Tolumonas auensis DSM 9187: one gene and its partner. The protein of the gene in region 2 interacts with the protein of the main gene of each other region in a pairwise test. Links are inferred from orthologs where the notes say so. Each region holds a gene or a part of one and is shown on either strand. Other genes may lie near its edges.

Evidence for each region.
Region 1: the proteins of purT (region 2) and ispA interact in binary tests that used the Escherichia coli proteins (3 or more experiments, as listed by UniProt). The link is inferred for Tolumonas auensis DSM 9187 from one-to-one orthologs.

The regions. Positions count from the first base shown.
Region 1 is NC_012691.1:2,732,815-2,740,103, forward strand. What follows is about bases 1-2,808. They hold ispA ((2E,6E)-farnesyl diphosphate synthase), read left to right. Parts: upstream 1-863; coding sequence 864-1,754; downstream 1,755-2,808. Other genes in these bases: thiI (tRNA uracil 4-sulfurtransferase ThiI), read right to left, coding at 1-444; xseB (exodeoxyribonuclease VII small subunit), read left to right, coding at 597-863; dxs (1-deoxy-D-xylulose-5-phosphate synthase), read left to right, coding at 1,775-2,808. In the rest of the region: more of dxs, read left to right, coding at 2,809-3,637; arsC (glutaredoxin-dependent arsenate reductase), read right to left, coding at 3,718-4,143; TOLA_RS12765 (ArsR/SmtB family transcription factor), read right to left, coding at 4,166-4,474; TOLA_RS12770 (AEC family transporter), read right to left, coding at 4,544-5,479; TOLA_RS12775 (DUF1189 domain-containing protein), read left to right, coding at 5,663-6,469; TOLA_RS12780 (ABC transporter permease), read right to left, coding at 6,550-7,289.
Region 2 is NC_012691.1:1,177,896-1,185,156, forward strand. What follows is about bases 4,482-7,261. They hold purT (formate-dependent phosphoribosylglycinamide formyltransferase), read left to right. Parts: upstream 4,482-5,169; coding sequence 5,170-6,354; downstream 6,355-7,261. Other genes in these bases: prc (carboxy terminal-processing peptidase), read left to right, coding at 4,482-5,035; TOLA_RS05585 (methylated-DNA--[protein]-cysteine S-methyltransferase), read left to right, coding at 6,370-6,849; asnS (asparagine--tRNA ligase), read right to left, coding at 6,931-7,261. Outside these bases: TOLA_RS05565 (SurA N-terminal domain-containing protein), read left to right, coding at 340-2,256; RNA chaperone ProQ, read left to right, coding at 2,472-3,014; more of prc, read left to right, coding at 3,023-4,481. UniProt on the Escherichia coli protein: Involved in the de novo purine biosynthesis. Catalyzes the transfer of formate to 5-phospho-ribosyl-glycinamide (GAR), producing 5-phospho-ribosyl-N-formylglycinamide (FGAR). Formate is provided by PurU via hydrolysis of 10-formyl-tetrahydrofolate.

The DNA of each region.
Region 1 (7,289 bases), 1.6 Mb from region 2 along the record:
CGGATGCGAAAGTCTGACTCCATTAGACGGGAAATTCTGATTCAGTCCGCCACCGACATAACGCTCAATTTCGATGGAGGTGAATTCATGTTTACCTTTGCGTTTCACACGCACACAGAAGGTTTTATTTGCCAGCGTCGGGCCATAGACTGCCGCAGTCTGCTCGTAAATATCGTGCAGATCAGTGAACGGTACCTGTGTCACTTCCAGAAAAGCCTGGATACCCGGCATGCAACTCAAACGTTCAACCAGCTTGTCTCTGTTTTCGGGCGAATCATTTTTACTGGACACCATGAGCTTGTCCCAGTCGTTACGGACAGTAACGGTCTCATCCACTTTTTGCAGGACATTACGGATATTACCCTGCAAAATTTTCACCATGCGTTGGCGGACGGATTTACTTTTGATGGTGATTTCCGGGAACAGTTTAATGATGAATTTCATGACAACGCTCGTTTAGCTGGCGAAAAGTGGCGCATTATAATCCAGCCGGCCAAAGATGCTAACCCTTGAGGCAAGAGATCACAGAGTTTATACGCCAGAAGGTCAGACAGTGGTAAGATAAGTAAATTATCTCTCTATTATCAGAACCCGCCATGGCCGCCAAAAAGACCGAATCATTAAGTTTTGATGCTGCTCTCGGAGAGCTGGAGCAAATTGTGCAACAGCTGGAACAGGGTGATTTACCGCTGGAAACAGCACTGAAACAATTTGAACGAGGCATTCAGCTGGCGCGGGTGAGCAAACAAAAATTAGAACAAGCGGAACAGCAGGTGCAGATACTGTTACAACAGGGTGAGCAGGAAAAACTGACGCCATTTACTGTTGAACAGACATCCGGCCAGAACGCAGAGGAAGAATAAGTGTCACTGCAGACCTTTTCACAACACTACCGGCAACGCATTGATGATCTGTTGCTGCAAAAAATCGAAACCTTACCTGATTTATCACCTCGCCTAAAAGCGGCAATGCGCCATGGCCTGGTGCTGGGTGGCAAACGGGTTCGTCCATTTCTCGTCTATGCTACCGGTAGCATGCTGGACATTGATGAAGCATTACTGGATGGACCGGCCGCCGCGATCGAGTGCATTCATGCCTATTCGCTGATCCACGATGATTTGCCGGCTATGGACGATGATGATCTGCGTCGCGGTCATCCGACTGTGCATAAAGCGTTTGATGAAGCGACTGCCGTACTGGCAGGTGATGCCTTGCAGACACTGGCATTCTCTATTCTGGCGGATCACCCTTTCCCGGATGCATTACGCACCCAGCAAGTGAAGATGCTGAGCACGCTGGCACAAGCTTCTGGTTATGCCGGCATGTGTGGTGGTCAGGCGCTGGATCTGGCCGCAGAAGGACAACATGTCGGACTGGAAGCACTGGAGCTGATCCACCGGCATAAGACCGGCGCACTGATTGAGTGTGCGGTGATGCTCGGTGCATTGTGTCAGCAGGATGTCGCAGCAGAAACAGTCTCTGCCCTGAAAAAATATGCAGCGGCCATCGGACTCGCTTTCCAGGTACAGGATGACATTCTTGATGTTGTCAGTGATACCGAGACGCTGGGTAAACCTCAGGGTTCTGATCAGGCGCTGGATAAAAGCACCTACCCTGCTTTGCTGGGGCTGGATGCCGCCCGCGAAATGGCGCAGGATCTGCACCGGCAGGCATTAGCGGCCTTGGCACCACTTCCTTATAATACTGAAATATTATCTGCGTTTGCTGATTACATCATCGAGCGCGCATATTAATGTCGGATAATAACAAACACATGATGATTGATATGACCGAATACCCGACGCTGGCATCAGTTAATTCGCCGGCGGATCTGCGGCAATTCCCGGAAGAGCGTCTGACGCAATTATGTCAGGAGCTACGCACTTTTTTGCTGCACTCTGTAAGCCGTAGCAGTGGCCATCTGGCATCCGGACTCGGAGTCGTGGAACTGACCGTAGCGCTGCATTATGTCTATCAGACACCGGTTGATAAGCTGGTATGGGATGTTGGTCATCAGGCTTATCCGCACAAAATTCTGACCGGCCGTCGCGACCGGATGGCGACAATCCGTCAGAAGGATGGCGTTCACCCGTTCCCATGGCGGGAAGAGAGTGAATATGATCCGCTGAGTGTCGGTCACTCCAGCACCTCCATTGGTGCCGCTTTAGGCATGGCGGTGGCGGCCAAACGGCAGGGTCTGGATCACAAAGTTGTGGCTGTCATTGGTGATGGTGCACTGACTGCAGGAATGGCATTCGAAGCGCTGAATCATGCCGGTGATCTGCATGAAGATATGCTGGTGATCCTGAATGACAACGAAATGTCGATTTCGGAAAACGTCGGCGCACTCAACAATCATCTGGCGAAATGGTTATCCGGCCCGGTCTACACCACGCTGCGGGAAGGCGGCAAAAAGGTACTGTCTGGCCTGCCACCGGTAAAAGAGCTCGCTCGCCGGGCGGAAGAACATATCAAAGGCATGGTAATTCCGGGGACCTTGTTTGAAGAGTTGGGCTTTAATTATATCGGCCCGATTGATGGGCATGACATCAAAGCACTGGTCAATACACTGAAAAATATGCGGCAGTTAAAAGGTCCGCAACTGCTGCATGTGATGACCAAAAAAGGCAAAGGCTATGAGCCTGCCGAAAAAGACCCTATCGGTTATCACGGTGTGCCGAAATTCAATCCGGAAGATGACTGCCTGCCGAAAAACAAAGGCGGCAAACCGACTTTCTCGAATATTTTCGGTCAGTGGTTATGCGATATGGCTGAGTCTGACAGCAAACTGGTGGGCATTACACCGGCGATGCGGGAAGGCTCCGGCATGGTTGAGTTCTCGCAGAAATATCCTGAGCGTTATTTTGATGTCGCGATTGCCGAACAGCATGCGGTGACCTTTGCCGCCGGGCTGGCGATAGAAGGCATGAAACCGGTCGTGGCTATCTATTCCAGCTTCATGCAGCGGGCTTACGATCAAATCATCCACGATGTGGCGATCCAGAATCTGCCCGTATTGTTTGCCATCGATCGCGCCGGCCTGGTCGGTGCTGACGGGCCGACCCATCAGGGTGCATTTGATATCAGCTTCCTGCGCACCATTCCGAATATGGTGATCATGACGCCATCGGATGAAAACGAATGCCGGATGATGCTGACCACGGGCTATCAGTTAAACCAGCCTGCAGCGGTACGTTACCCCCGCGGTACAGGCAGTTGTGTCACTCTGAACACAGAACTGGAAACATTACCGGTTGGTAAAGGTCAGATCGTCCGTCAGGGACAAAGTATTGCCCTGCTCTGCTTCGGTACGCTGTTACATCAGGCAAAATCCGTAGCCGAAAAACTGGATGCCACACTGGTCGATATGCGGTTTGTGAAGCCTTTGGATGCAGAATTGCTTAAAACGATTACAGCACAGCATGATGTACTGGTGACCATCGAAGAAAATGCCGTACAAGGTGGTGCAGGCTCTGCCGTTAATGAGTGGATGATGACGCAGCGCGTGTTAATACCGGTATTAAATATTGGTCTGCCGGATCGCTTTATCGAACAAGGTACGCAGGAAGAGATTTATCATGTTCTCCGACTGAACAGTGCCGGTATTGAACAGCGGATACGTGAGTTTATGGCTTAACACTTAGTTACGACGACACTCAGTTACGACAAACACTCAGTATTACGGCTCCTTCGGGAGCCGTAATATATCAAGACTTATTAGATCAGACGCTTACCTTCCGCATCAACCACCGCTTCACCGTCTTCCTTGGTAAATGCACCTTGTTGCGCAGCCGGCAGTATATCAAGTACCAATTCTGAAGGACGACACAGCTTAGTGCCCAGCTCTGTGACCACAATAGGACGATTGATCAGAATAGGATGCTGCATCATGAAATCAAGCAACTGCTCGTCAGTCCATTTCGGATCATCCAGCCCCAGCTCAACATAAGGATCGCATTTCTGACGCAGCACTTCACGCACGCTGATGCCCATATCGGCAATCAGTTTTACCAGCGTATCGCGGGTTGGCGGTGTTTCCAGATACAGGATCACGTTCGGTTCGATACCGGCATTGCGGATCATTTCCAGCGTATTACGTGAGGTACCGCATTTTGGATTATGATAAATAGTCACTTCAGACATGGTCATTTCCCTTTCATGATCATTAACGTGGAATACATTGTTCCGGATTGCCGCCACAACATTCTTCGGTCAGGTATGCAATCAGTTCCCGCATCAGTGGAACATTCGCACGGTAGCGCTGATAACGCCCTTCCTGCACGACCGATAACAGGCCAGCATGCGCCATCGCTTTCAGATGGAAAGACAGGTTGTTCGGTGGCAGACCGAGCGTAGTCGCAATTTGTCCGGCGACCATGCCTTCCTGACCACACTTCACCAGCAAACGATAAATATCCTGCCGGATACCGGATGCCAGTGATTCAAAGATGAGTGTTGCTGATTCTTTTTTCATAGTTCAATACTACAAGAGGGATTGAAATAATCAAGCGAATAAAAGCCAGCATAAGCTGGCTGATACTATTCATCCGGATAACATGACACAAAGCGGCGTGGTGACCGCGGCCACTACAGTAGAGAGCAACAGGCTGGTCGCCATCACCCCTTCCATCGTTTTAAACTGCCGAGCCATCAGGTAAACGTTCACCCCGGTAGCAATGGATGCCAGCAACACGATTGCCTGCGTTTCCATGGTAGGTAAGCCAATCAGACGGGCGATCCCCCAGGCGACTAACGGATGACCAACCAGTTTGAGCAGACATACGCTGATTGATTGTCCCCAATTACCGCCAATGCCATATTCTGCAAGCCCCATCCCTAACGATAACAGCGCCATAGGTGCCGCCGCACCGCTGATCATGCTCACGGTATTATCAATCAATAGAGGCAGTTTCCAGCCTGTCAGCCCCCATGCGGTACCAGTCAGGATGCCGAAAACAATCGGGTTTTTCAGCACACTTTTAACGGTTGAGAAAAATCCGCGAAAGGAAAAGCTGCCATGTTTCGCCAATTCCACCGATACCGTCACCAGTGTCCAGAGGATCAGTGAATTAAATACCAGCACCAGTGCTACCGAAGGCAATGCGGCATCACCTAACATCATTTTTGCCAGTGGCAATCCCAGCATAGAGTTATTAGAGAAGATCCCGCCCAGGGCAAATACAGATTGCGATACGCCATCCAGTTTAAAGACTTTCCAGGCCAGTAAACGTCCCAGAATAAAAATGATTAAGCAGCCGCCAAAAAACGCGATCAACAAGCGCGCATCAACCGGTGGCAGTTTGGAGAAATCACTCATCAGATGAAACAGCATCGCCGGCAATGCCAGTGAAAAAACGAAGCGGGACAAAGAATCCGACATCACTTTAGGCCAATGCGCCCAGCGCATCACGCCATAGCCGATAAACACCAGGATAAACAATGGGGTTGAGAGATAGACTTGATGTAATAAGGCAGACATAGCACCACCATCAGACAACGGGAGGCAAAGTCTAGCATGACATATGTCACAAATATTGCGCCATATTAACTTTCAAACGGAATCCTAAAATTTGTCGTTTGGACTCCGCCTGATTTATCCCGGACAAACTGATATGCTAGACAAAACAAATAAAACTCATTTGGAATTCAGGAGTTTCAGGTCATGCGCAAAATCACATGGTGGCAGGCTCTCTGGCTATCATTCTTTTCCCGAACGCTATATCAGTCTGTTGCCCGTCAATGGCAGGGGATCGGCTCATTATATTTGTTGATCATCTCAGCACTGGTCGTGATGCCTATTACGATGCAGATCCGGGAAGGGTATCTTGCTTTCGTTGAAGAAGAATTGCCGCTGTATCTGGATGAATTTCCGGAACTGACGATTCAGAGCGGTCAGGCATCCACCCCGGAAGAACGCCCCTATATTATTAACGAGAAAGGTACGACTGAGCCGTTCATTGTCGTGGATACCACCGGGCAATACACGTCATTAGACCAGACATCGGCAGCGGTGCTTATTACGACTGACCGCATATCTATCCGTAAAAACGATACCGATTCTCAGTCCTATGATTTTTCAGATCTGACGGATATGACGATTGATCGCTCATCGGTCGAAACATTTATGGCAACTACCGGTCAATTTCTGCTCCCGCTGACCTATGTGATTATGGTCGCCTTTTCCTGGTTCTGGCGGTTTACACAAGCCATGGTTTACGCCTTGTTTGCCGGATGGCTGGCGAAAAGACAGGGCGTGACTCTGCGGTATAACTCGTTTGTCCGCATCTGTGCGGTGGCGCTGACGCCTGCGATGATCCTTGATATGTTTATCGGTGTTCTCGGCTTACCGCTGCCCTTTGCCGGTCTGTTATTTATCGTGCTGGAAGTGATGTATGTTCGCTTCGCCATTCAGAGTGTCTGTCAGTTACCACCCGATCAGCGTAACGATGAAGGCTCCATCATCGCGTAACCAGAAAAGAGCAATACAGATACGAAAAGGGAAGCCAGCTCTGACTTCCCTTTTTTATTTCTGTCTGTGTTTGATAGCACTCAGTCTTTATAAATCTTCGGATTGAACAGGTCGCGTAACCAGTCACCCAGCAGATTGATAACCAGCACCAGCACCACCAGACAAATGCCGGGGAAGGCAGTGATCCACCATGAACCGGAGAAAATGTAGTTAAAACCGATACTGATCAGTGAACCCAGTGACGGTTTGTCCACCGGCATCCCGAGCCCCAGAAACGACAATGCCGCTTCAGACATAATGGCATTGGCAACCTGTACGGTTGAGATAACCAGGATCGGTGACAGGCAGTTTGGCAGAATATGACGGAACATAATGCGGGGCGCTTTAAAGCCCATTACGCGCGCTGCCTCCACATACTCTTTCTTCTTCTCCGACAAAACGGAAGCGCGCACAGTACGTGCGTATTGCGGCCATTCAGAAATACCGATGATCAACACCAGCATCAGAATGGCATATTGCGAGTAGAACTCACCGCCCAGCGTCGCCTGAAAAATAGCCGATACAATGATCGCCACCATCATAGTAGAGAACGACAGCTGAATATCCGCCATCCGCATCAGCAGGTTATCAACACGACCACCGACATAACCAGCCACCAGGCCGATCACGACACCAAATGCTAATTGCAGGGCGACCGCACACAAACCAATCATCAGCGATACACGTGAACCATACAAAATGGTACTTAAAATATCGCGACCCTGATTATCGGTACCCAGCAGGAAATTGGCATCCCCTCCCTCCAGCCATGACGGCGGCA
Region 2 (7,261 bases):
GTCGCGCTCTGGATGCTTTCATCGAGGCAGTTGGCGAAGCATTGAAAGATGGTGATCAGGTTTCTCTGGTCGGTTTTGGTACCTTTGCTGTGCGTGAACGTGCTTCACGTTCTGGCCGTAACCCACAGACTGGCGCCACCATTGAAATTGCCGCATGCAAACAGCCTGCATTCAAAGCAGGTAAAGCATTAAAGGATTCAGTTAATTAATTTTTCAGCGATGAATTCAATTAATTGTCCTATCGACTGGAATAAGTTTCATCTATTTCAAGCGACCATAGAGCGCATCCTCTGATGCGCTTTTTGTGTTTATATCCACTGCATCAGGAGCATTAGATACATGCTGATGGATAAATTACGTGACGGTGCCCAGGGCCGTGTCGCGAAAATTATTTTTTGGTTAATTATTCTGTCATTCGCATTGGCAGGTGTTGGAAGCTATATCAATAGTCCGGCCAGTAACGATCCTGCGGTAGTTGATGATGAAGTCATCTCTGCTCAGACGTTAGAGCAAAGCTACCAGAATGAACGTGCAAGAATGCAGGCTCAGTATGGTGAAGCTGCCGCGCAATTGCTGGATAATCCGCAATACCTGGCGCAACTGAAAAAATCAGTTCTGGAGCGATTGGTTAATCAATCTCTTTTGAATAACAAAGCATTGAATGCCGGAGTTCGCCTGAGTGACGAGCAAGTAAAAGACGTTATTCGTCAGATGCCGGAGTTTCAGACTGACAATAAATTCGATAATCAGAAATTCACCACTGCGTTATCCCGCGTCGGATATACACCTGAATCATTTGCCAACTCTATGCGTCAGGATCTGATTCGTCAGTATTGGCTGGACGGTATATTGACTACCGAGTTTGCGTTGCCTGCAGAGGTCAGCCGTCTGGATGCTTTATATCAGCAAAAGCGCGATGTGAAGATGATCACCATTCCGGTCGAAACCTTCAGCAAACAGATTACGGTAACGGATCAGGATGTCGACGCGTTTTATAAAGCCCACAGCAATGAATTCATGCAATCAGAACAGGTTAAACTGAATTACATTGTGCTGAATTCAGCAGATCTGGCAAAAACGATCCAGCCAGCTGACAGTGAGCTTAAAGCATATTATCAACAACATGCTGAGCTGTTTACTGAACCTGCGCGCCGTAAAGTTTCACATATCCTGATTACGGATAAAGACGACAACGCGGCACAGAAGAAAGCGGATGAGTTGCTGGCTAAACTGAAATCCGGTACGGACTTCACTCAGTTAGCAAAAACCGAATCTGCTGATACTCTCTCTGCGCGTCAGGGTGGCGAATTAGACTGGTTTGAAAAAGGCGTTATGGATCCTGCTTTCGAAACAGCAGCTTTTGCCTTAAACCAGAAAAATGAACTGTCCGCTGTGGTTAAGTCTGCTTTCGGTTATCACATCATCAAGCTGCTGGATAAACAGGATGCTATCGAAACACCTTATGACAAGGTAGTGACGATTGTCCGTCAGAAGTTTGTTGATGAAAAAGCGAAAGAGCTGTTTGCTGATCAACAGCAAAAACTGTCAGATATTGGCTTTGAAAATCCTGATTCACTGGATGCAGTCGCTGAAGGTTTGAAGCTTCCGCTCCAGAAAACGGATTTTATTGCTGCACAGCAGTTACCGGCTGAGATCAATGTTCCTGCGGTAAAAGAGCAGGCCTTTGCTGAAAAGTTACGTGATGAAAACACTAACTCTGAAGTTATCTCAGTGTCGGATACTGTCGCGGTTATGCTGCACGTGATTGATTATAAACCAAGCAGTGCTAAACCACTGTCTGAAGTGAAAGATCTGGTTGTCGCTAAATTGCGTGCAACGAAAGCGGCAGAAAAAGCACATACTGAAGCGATGGCATTGCTGGAAAAAGTGAAAGCGGGTCAGTCGATTGACGAACAGCTCACTAAGCTCAACGCTAAAGTTGAAGAGAAAAAAGGCTTGGCCCGTTTTGGAACGGATATCCCGGCTCCGCTGGCTCAGGCTGTGTTCAAACTGGCAAAACCGGCTGATAAAGTGGTGAGCGCTGGTCTGTATGCAGATGAAGAGGGTAATCAGTCTGTGCTGGTGTTAGAAAAAGTGATTTCTGCGCCTGAAACAGCTGACGCTCCGTTACAGCAAGGATTGTCTGAGCAATTAGTCAAGCTGAAGCAGGAAGAGACGTATGGCGCGTTGATTGAGGAATTGCGACAGAAAGCAAAAATCAAATATGCCGCTGTAACCCCGGAATCAGCTGACTGATTTGTGACAAAATAAGGCAGAAGATATTTCTTCTGCCTTATTTTTCGATACATAAAAAAATATGTGTAAAACGCGATAAGCATTCGTCAGAATGCGTAAGTGAAAGAAAGCCAGGCGTTGAAAATAGTGTATAAGCACAGTATAACGTTCTTATATTTTATCGTGTCTGCTACTTGAATTACTGATACAACCATCTTGATTAGTTAAGGTCGTAAATGGAAAACAACGAAAAAATCACCAACAGCAAAGAATTGATCGCATATCTTTCAGAACTGTTTCCTGCTTGTTTTATAGCTACAGGTGAAGCCCGTCCGCTGAAAATTGGTATTTTCCAGGATCTGGCTGCCCGAATGGCTGACGACCCAAGAGTTTCCAAAACTTTACTGCGTTCAGCATTGCGTCAATACACCTCGAGCTGGCGTTATCTGCATGGTTTGCGTCCGGGAAATATGCGGGTTGATCTGGATGGTAATCCTGCTGGTGAGCTGACAGAAGAGCATGTCACCCATGCCAAGACGGCACTGAAAGAAAGCAAAGATAAAATCTTTTCTTCCCGCCGTAAAACCCCAGGTAAACCAGCTAAGCCGAAAAGACCAGTTGTTGATATTTCTACTCTGAAAACTGGGCAACAGATTAAAGTGATGCTTGGCAAATCTCCGGTTACAGGTAGTATCAAAGAAGTTACCCGCGATGACGTTCAGGTTGAATTGTCTTCGGGTATGCAGGTGCGCGTTAAAGCGGAACACCTGGTTCCTTAAGGAGCGCTATTTTGAGAGTAAATTTGTTCAAGAGCACTGCAGTTGCACTTGGCGTATTCTATGTGGGGTTATCATATGCGGTGGCCCCACCGATATCTGAAGATTCTTTGCTGCCACTAGCGCAGGAAGAACAACACTCAATTGCCAGTAAACGTATTTCTGCTTTATTCACCTGCAGCCACTACAAGCATTTTGTTCTTGATGACCAGATTTCACAGCGGATTTTTGATCTTTATCTTCAGGCTTTAGATTATAACCGTAGTGTGTTGCTGGCTGCTGATGTTGCCAATTTCGACTCTTTCCGTAATCAGTTCGATGATGCCTTGCAAAGCGGCGATCTTAAAAATGCCTATGCGATGTATAATCTGAGCACAAAGCGTCGTTATGAGCGTTACTCTTATGCACTGTCATTACTCGATCAACCTATGTCATTTGATGTGACAGACAAATATGAGTTTGATCGTAGTAAGAGCGCCTGGGCTAAAGATGAAGCCGAGATGAATGAGATTTGGCGGCAACGAGTCAAATACGATGAGCTGAATCTGAAACTGGCGGGCAAAAAACCGGCAGAAATTAAAGATCTGCTGATCAAGCGCTATAGCAACGCAATCAAACGCCTGAAACAAGATGAAAGTGAAGATGTCTTTCAGGCTGTGATGAATTCTTTTGCGCGTTCTATTGATCCGCATACCAGTTATCTTTCTCCACGTAATGCAGACCGTTTCAATTCTGAAATGAATCTTTCTCTGGAAGGGATTGGTGCTGTATTACAGGCGGATGATGATTTTACTGTTGTCCGTTCACTGATTCCTGGTGGTCCGGCAGATAAAACCAAATTGTTACGGCCGGATGATCGCATTACAGGTGTGGCTCAGGATCGCGGCAAGGTTATTGATGTTATCGGCTGGCGTCTGGATGATGTGGTTGAACTGATCAAAGGCCGTAAAGGCACTAAGGTTCGCCTTGAAATTCAGCGTGGTAAAGGTGCTACGCATCAGACACAGCTGATTGAGTTGACCCGCGATAAGGTTCGTCTGGAAGATCGGGCAGCTAAATCACAGGTCATCAAATCTGAAGGCAAGAAAATAGGCGTTATCGAAGTGCCTAGTTTCTATGTCAATCTGCATCTGGATGTGCAGAAAGAGCTGACTAAGCTCAAGGCACAGAAAATTGATGGCTTACTGATCGATTTGCGGAATGATGGCGGTGGCGCATTAACTGAAGCGACTGAACTCACCGGACTGTTCATGAAACAGGGCCCTGTAGTGCAGATCCGCGACACAATGGGTCGCGTCGCTGTTAACGAAGATACTGACGGCAAGTCATATTATGATGGCCCGATGACAGTATTGATTGATCGTTATAGTGCTTCGGCTTCAGAGATTTTCGCTGCGGCAATGAATGACTATGGTCGTGCTCTGATTATTGGTGAGAATAGTTTTGGCAAAGGCACTGTGCAGCAGCATCGTGCATTAGGCAAAATTTATGACTTCTTCGATAATGAGTTGGGTCATATTCAGTACACAATTGCCAAGTTCTATCGTATTGATGGTGGCAGCACCCAGAATAAAGGGGTGCAACCGGATATCAATTTCCCTCCGCTGACTGATCCGACTGAAACCGGTGAAAGCGTGGAGCTGAATGCATTGCCATGGGACAAGATCGAAGCTGCTCAATACACCAAACTGGGTGATTTCACTGCGTTGCTGCCGAAACTGAAAGAGGCTCATCAGCAACGGGTGAAAAACGATCCTGAGTTTAAATATGCTGAAGAAGATATCGCCTGGTATCAGGCTGAAAAGAGCAAGAAATATATTTCTCTCAATGAAGCTGAACGTATAAAAACCCGGGATGAGCAGGATCATAAGGCATTGCAACGTGCTAATGAGCGTCTGACCCGGATGGGTAAACCAATGGTGAAATCACTGACTGATATCCCGACGGATATGAAATTCCCGGATGGTTATCTCAAAGAAGCAGCAAATATCACTGCTGATTTGGTCAGGCTGAGTAAATCCTGATATTTTCACCAAGGGGATGAGCGATCATCCCCTTTCTTTTTGCGCTATCTTTTCTGCTTCTGGTTGCTCTGTTGTCAGATATTTGTATGATCGGCAGGTCAAACTTCCGTTATTTCACTCAGGGAACAGAGATTATGTCTTTTCTAGGAACTCCATATTCCAATGGCGCTACTCGTGCAATGCTGCTGGGCTCCGGCGAGCTGGGCAAAGAAGTTGCAATTGAATTACAGCGTCTTGGTGTGGAGGTTATTGCGGTCGATCGCTATGCCAATGCTCCGGCAATGCAGGTCGCTCACCGTAGCCATGTGATCTCTATGCTTGATGGAGAGGCACTGAGTCAGTTGGTGCAACAGGAAAAACCACACTTCATCATTCCGGAAATTGAAGCGATTGCGACTGAAACCCTGCAGAAACTGGAGCAGGAAGGTTTTAATGTCGTACCAACCGCTTTAGCTACCCGCCTGACTATGGATCGTGAAGGTATTCGCCGGCTGGCAGCTGAAACGCTGAAGTTGCCAACTTCCCCCTATTTTTTTGCTGAAACAGAAGCTGAATATCAGCAGGCTGTGGAGCAGATTGGCTTTCCATGCGTGATTAAGCCGGTCATGAGTTCTTCCGGCAAAGGTCAGAGTGTTGTCCGTAAGGCTGATCAGGTCGCCGTTGCCTGGCAATATGCTCAGGAAGGCGGCCGAGCAGGTCGTGGTCGTGTCATCGTAGAAGGTTTTGTACCTTTCGATTATGAAATCACACTGCTGACCGTGAGTGCCGTAGATGGTATTCATTTCTGTGCGCCGATCGGTCATCGTCAGGAAGATGGTGATTACCGCGAATCCTGGCAGCCACAGGTGATGAGTGATGCCTTGCTGGAAAAATCTCAGCATGTGGCTCGTGAAGTGGTAAAAGCACTGGGCGGTTATGGTCTGTTCGGTGTTGAGCTGTTTATCAAAGGTGATGAAGTCTACTTCAGTGAAGTTTCTCCTCGTCCGCATGATACCGGCATGGTGACACTGATTTCACAGGATATGTCTGAGTTTGCATTGCATGTACGTGCAATTCTGGGCTTGCCGATCGGTAAGATCACTCAGTATGGTCCGGCGGCATCTGCCGTTGTGCTGCGTGAGGGGAATTCTACTGATATCCGTTATGGTAACTTGCCAGCTGCTCTGGCTCAGATCCCTGGTGCGCAGTTACGCCTGTTCGGTAAACCGGAAATTGCCGGTCGTCGCCGTCTGGGTGTTGCTTTGGTCCGGGCTGAAAATGTTGAACTTGCGATTGAGCAGGCAAAACAGGTTGCAGCTGCCGTAGACGTAAAATTCTGATAGACAGGTAATATGATGATGATTGCAATCTGCTATTTTCAGTCACCGGTCGGTTATTTGCGCTTGCAGGCGGATGATGAGGGATTGCAGTCGTTATTACTGAACAGCTCACCGGTTGATGAGCCGGAGGTTACTGATCCGTTATCTCATCCGGTTCTTGCGCTGGCTTGTCAGCAATTACAGGAATATTTTTCCGGTTCACGGCAGGAATTCTCTGTGCCGCTATCCATGCAGGGGACTGTATTTCAGCTTGCCGCCTGGCAGGCTTTGCAGCGTATCCCTTATGGCTCAACTGTCAGTTATAAATCCATTGCTGAGCAAATTGGCCGGCCTAAAGCGATGCGTGCTGTGGGTATGGCGAATAACCGTAATCCGGTTGCGATCATTGTGCCGTGTCACCGGGTGATTGGTGCCAATGGTAAGCTGGTAGGCTATGGAGGTGGATTGGATATGAAGCAGTGGTTACTGGACCATGAGCACCAGCATGCCGGATGATTTATTACTGAACGAATATTGAAAATATGAAAATAAGAAAGGCCAGCGAAACTGGCCTTTCTTGTATCTGCTCGCTGTTGCTTAGTATTCAGCGTTACGCGGGGTACGTGGGAATGGAATAACATCACGCACGTTACCCATGCCGGTAACGTAAACCACCAGACGTTCAAAGCCCAGACCAAAACCGGAATGTGGCACTGTGCCGTAACGACGTAGGTCGCGATACCACCAGTAGTCTTCTTTGTTCAGACCCATTTCAGCCAGACGGGCATCCAGTACGTCTAAACGTTCTTCACGTTGTGAACCACCGATGATTTCGCCGATGCCTGGTGCGAGAACGTCCATTGCAGCCACGGTTTTGCCGTCATCGTTCAGACGCATGTAGAATGCTTTGATATCTTTCGGGTAGTTT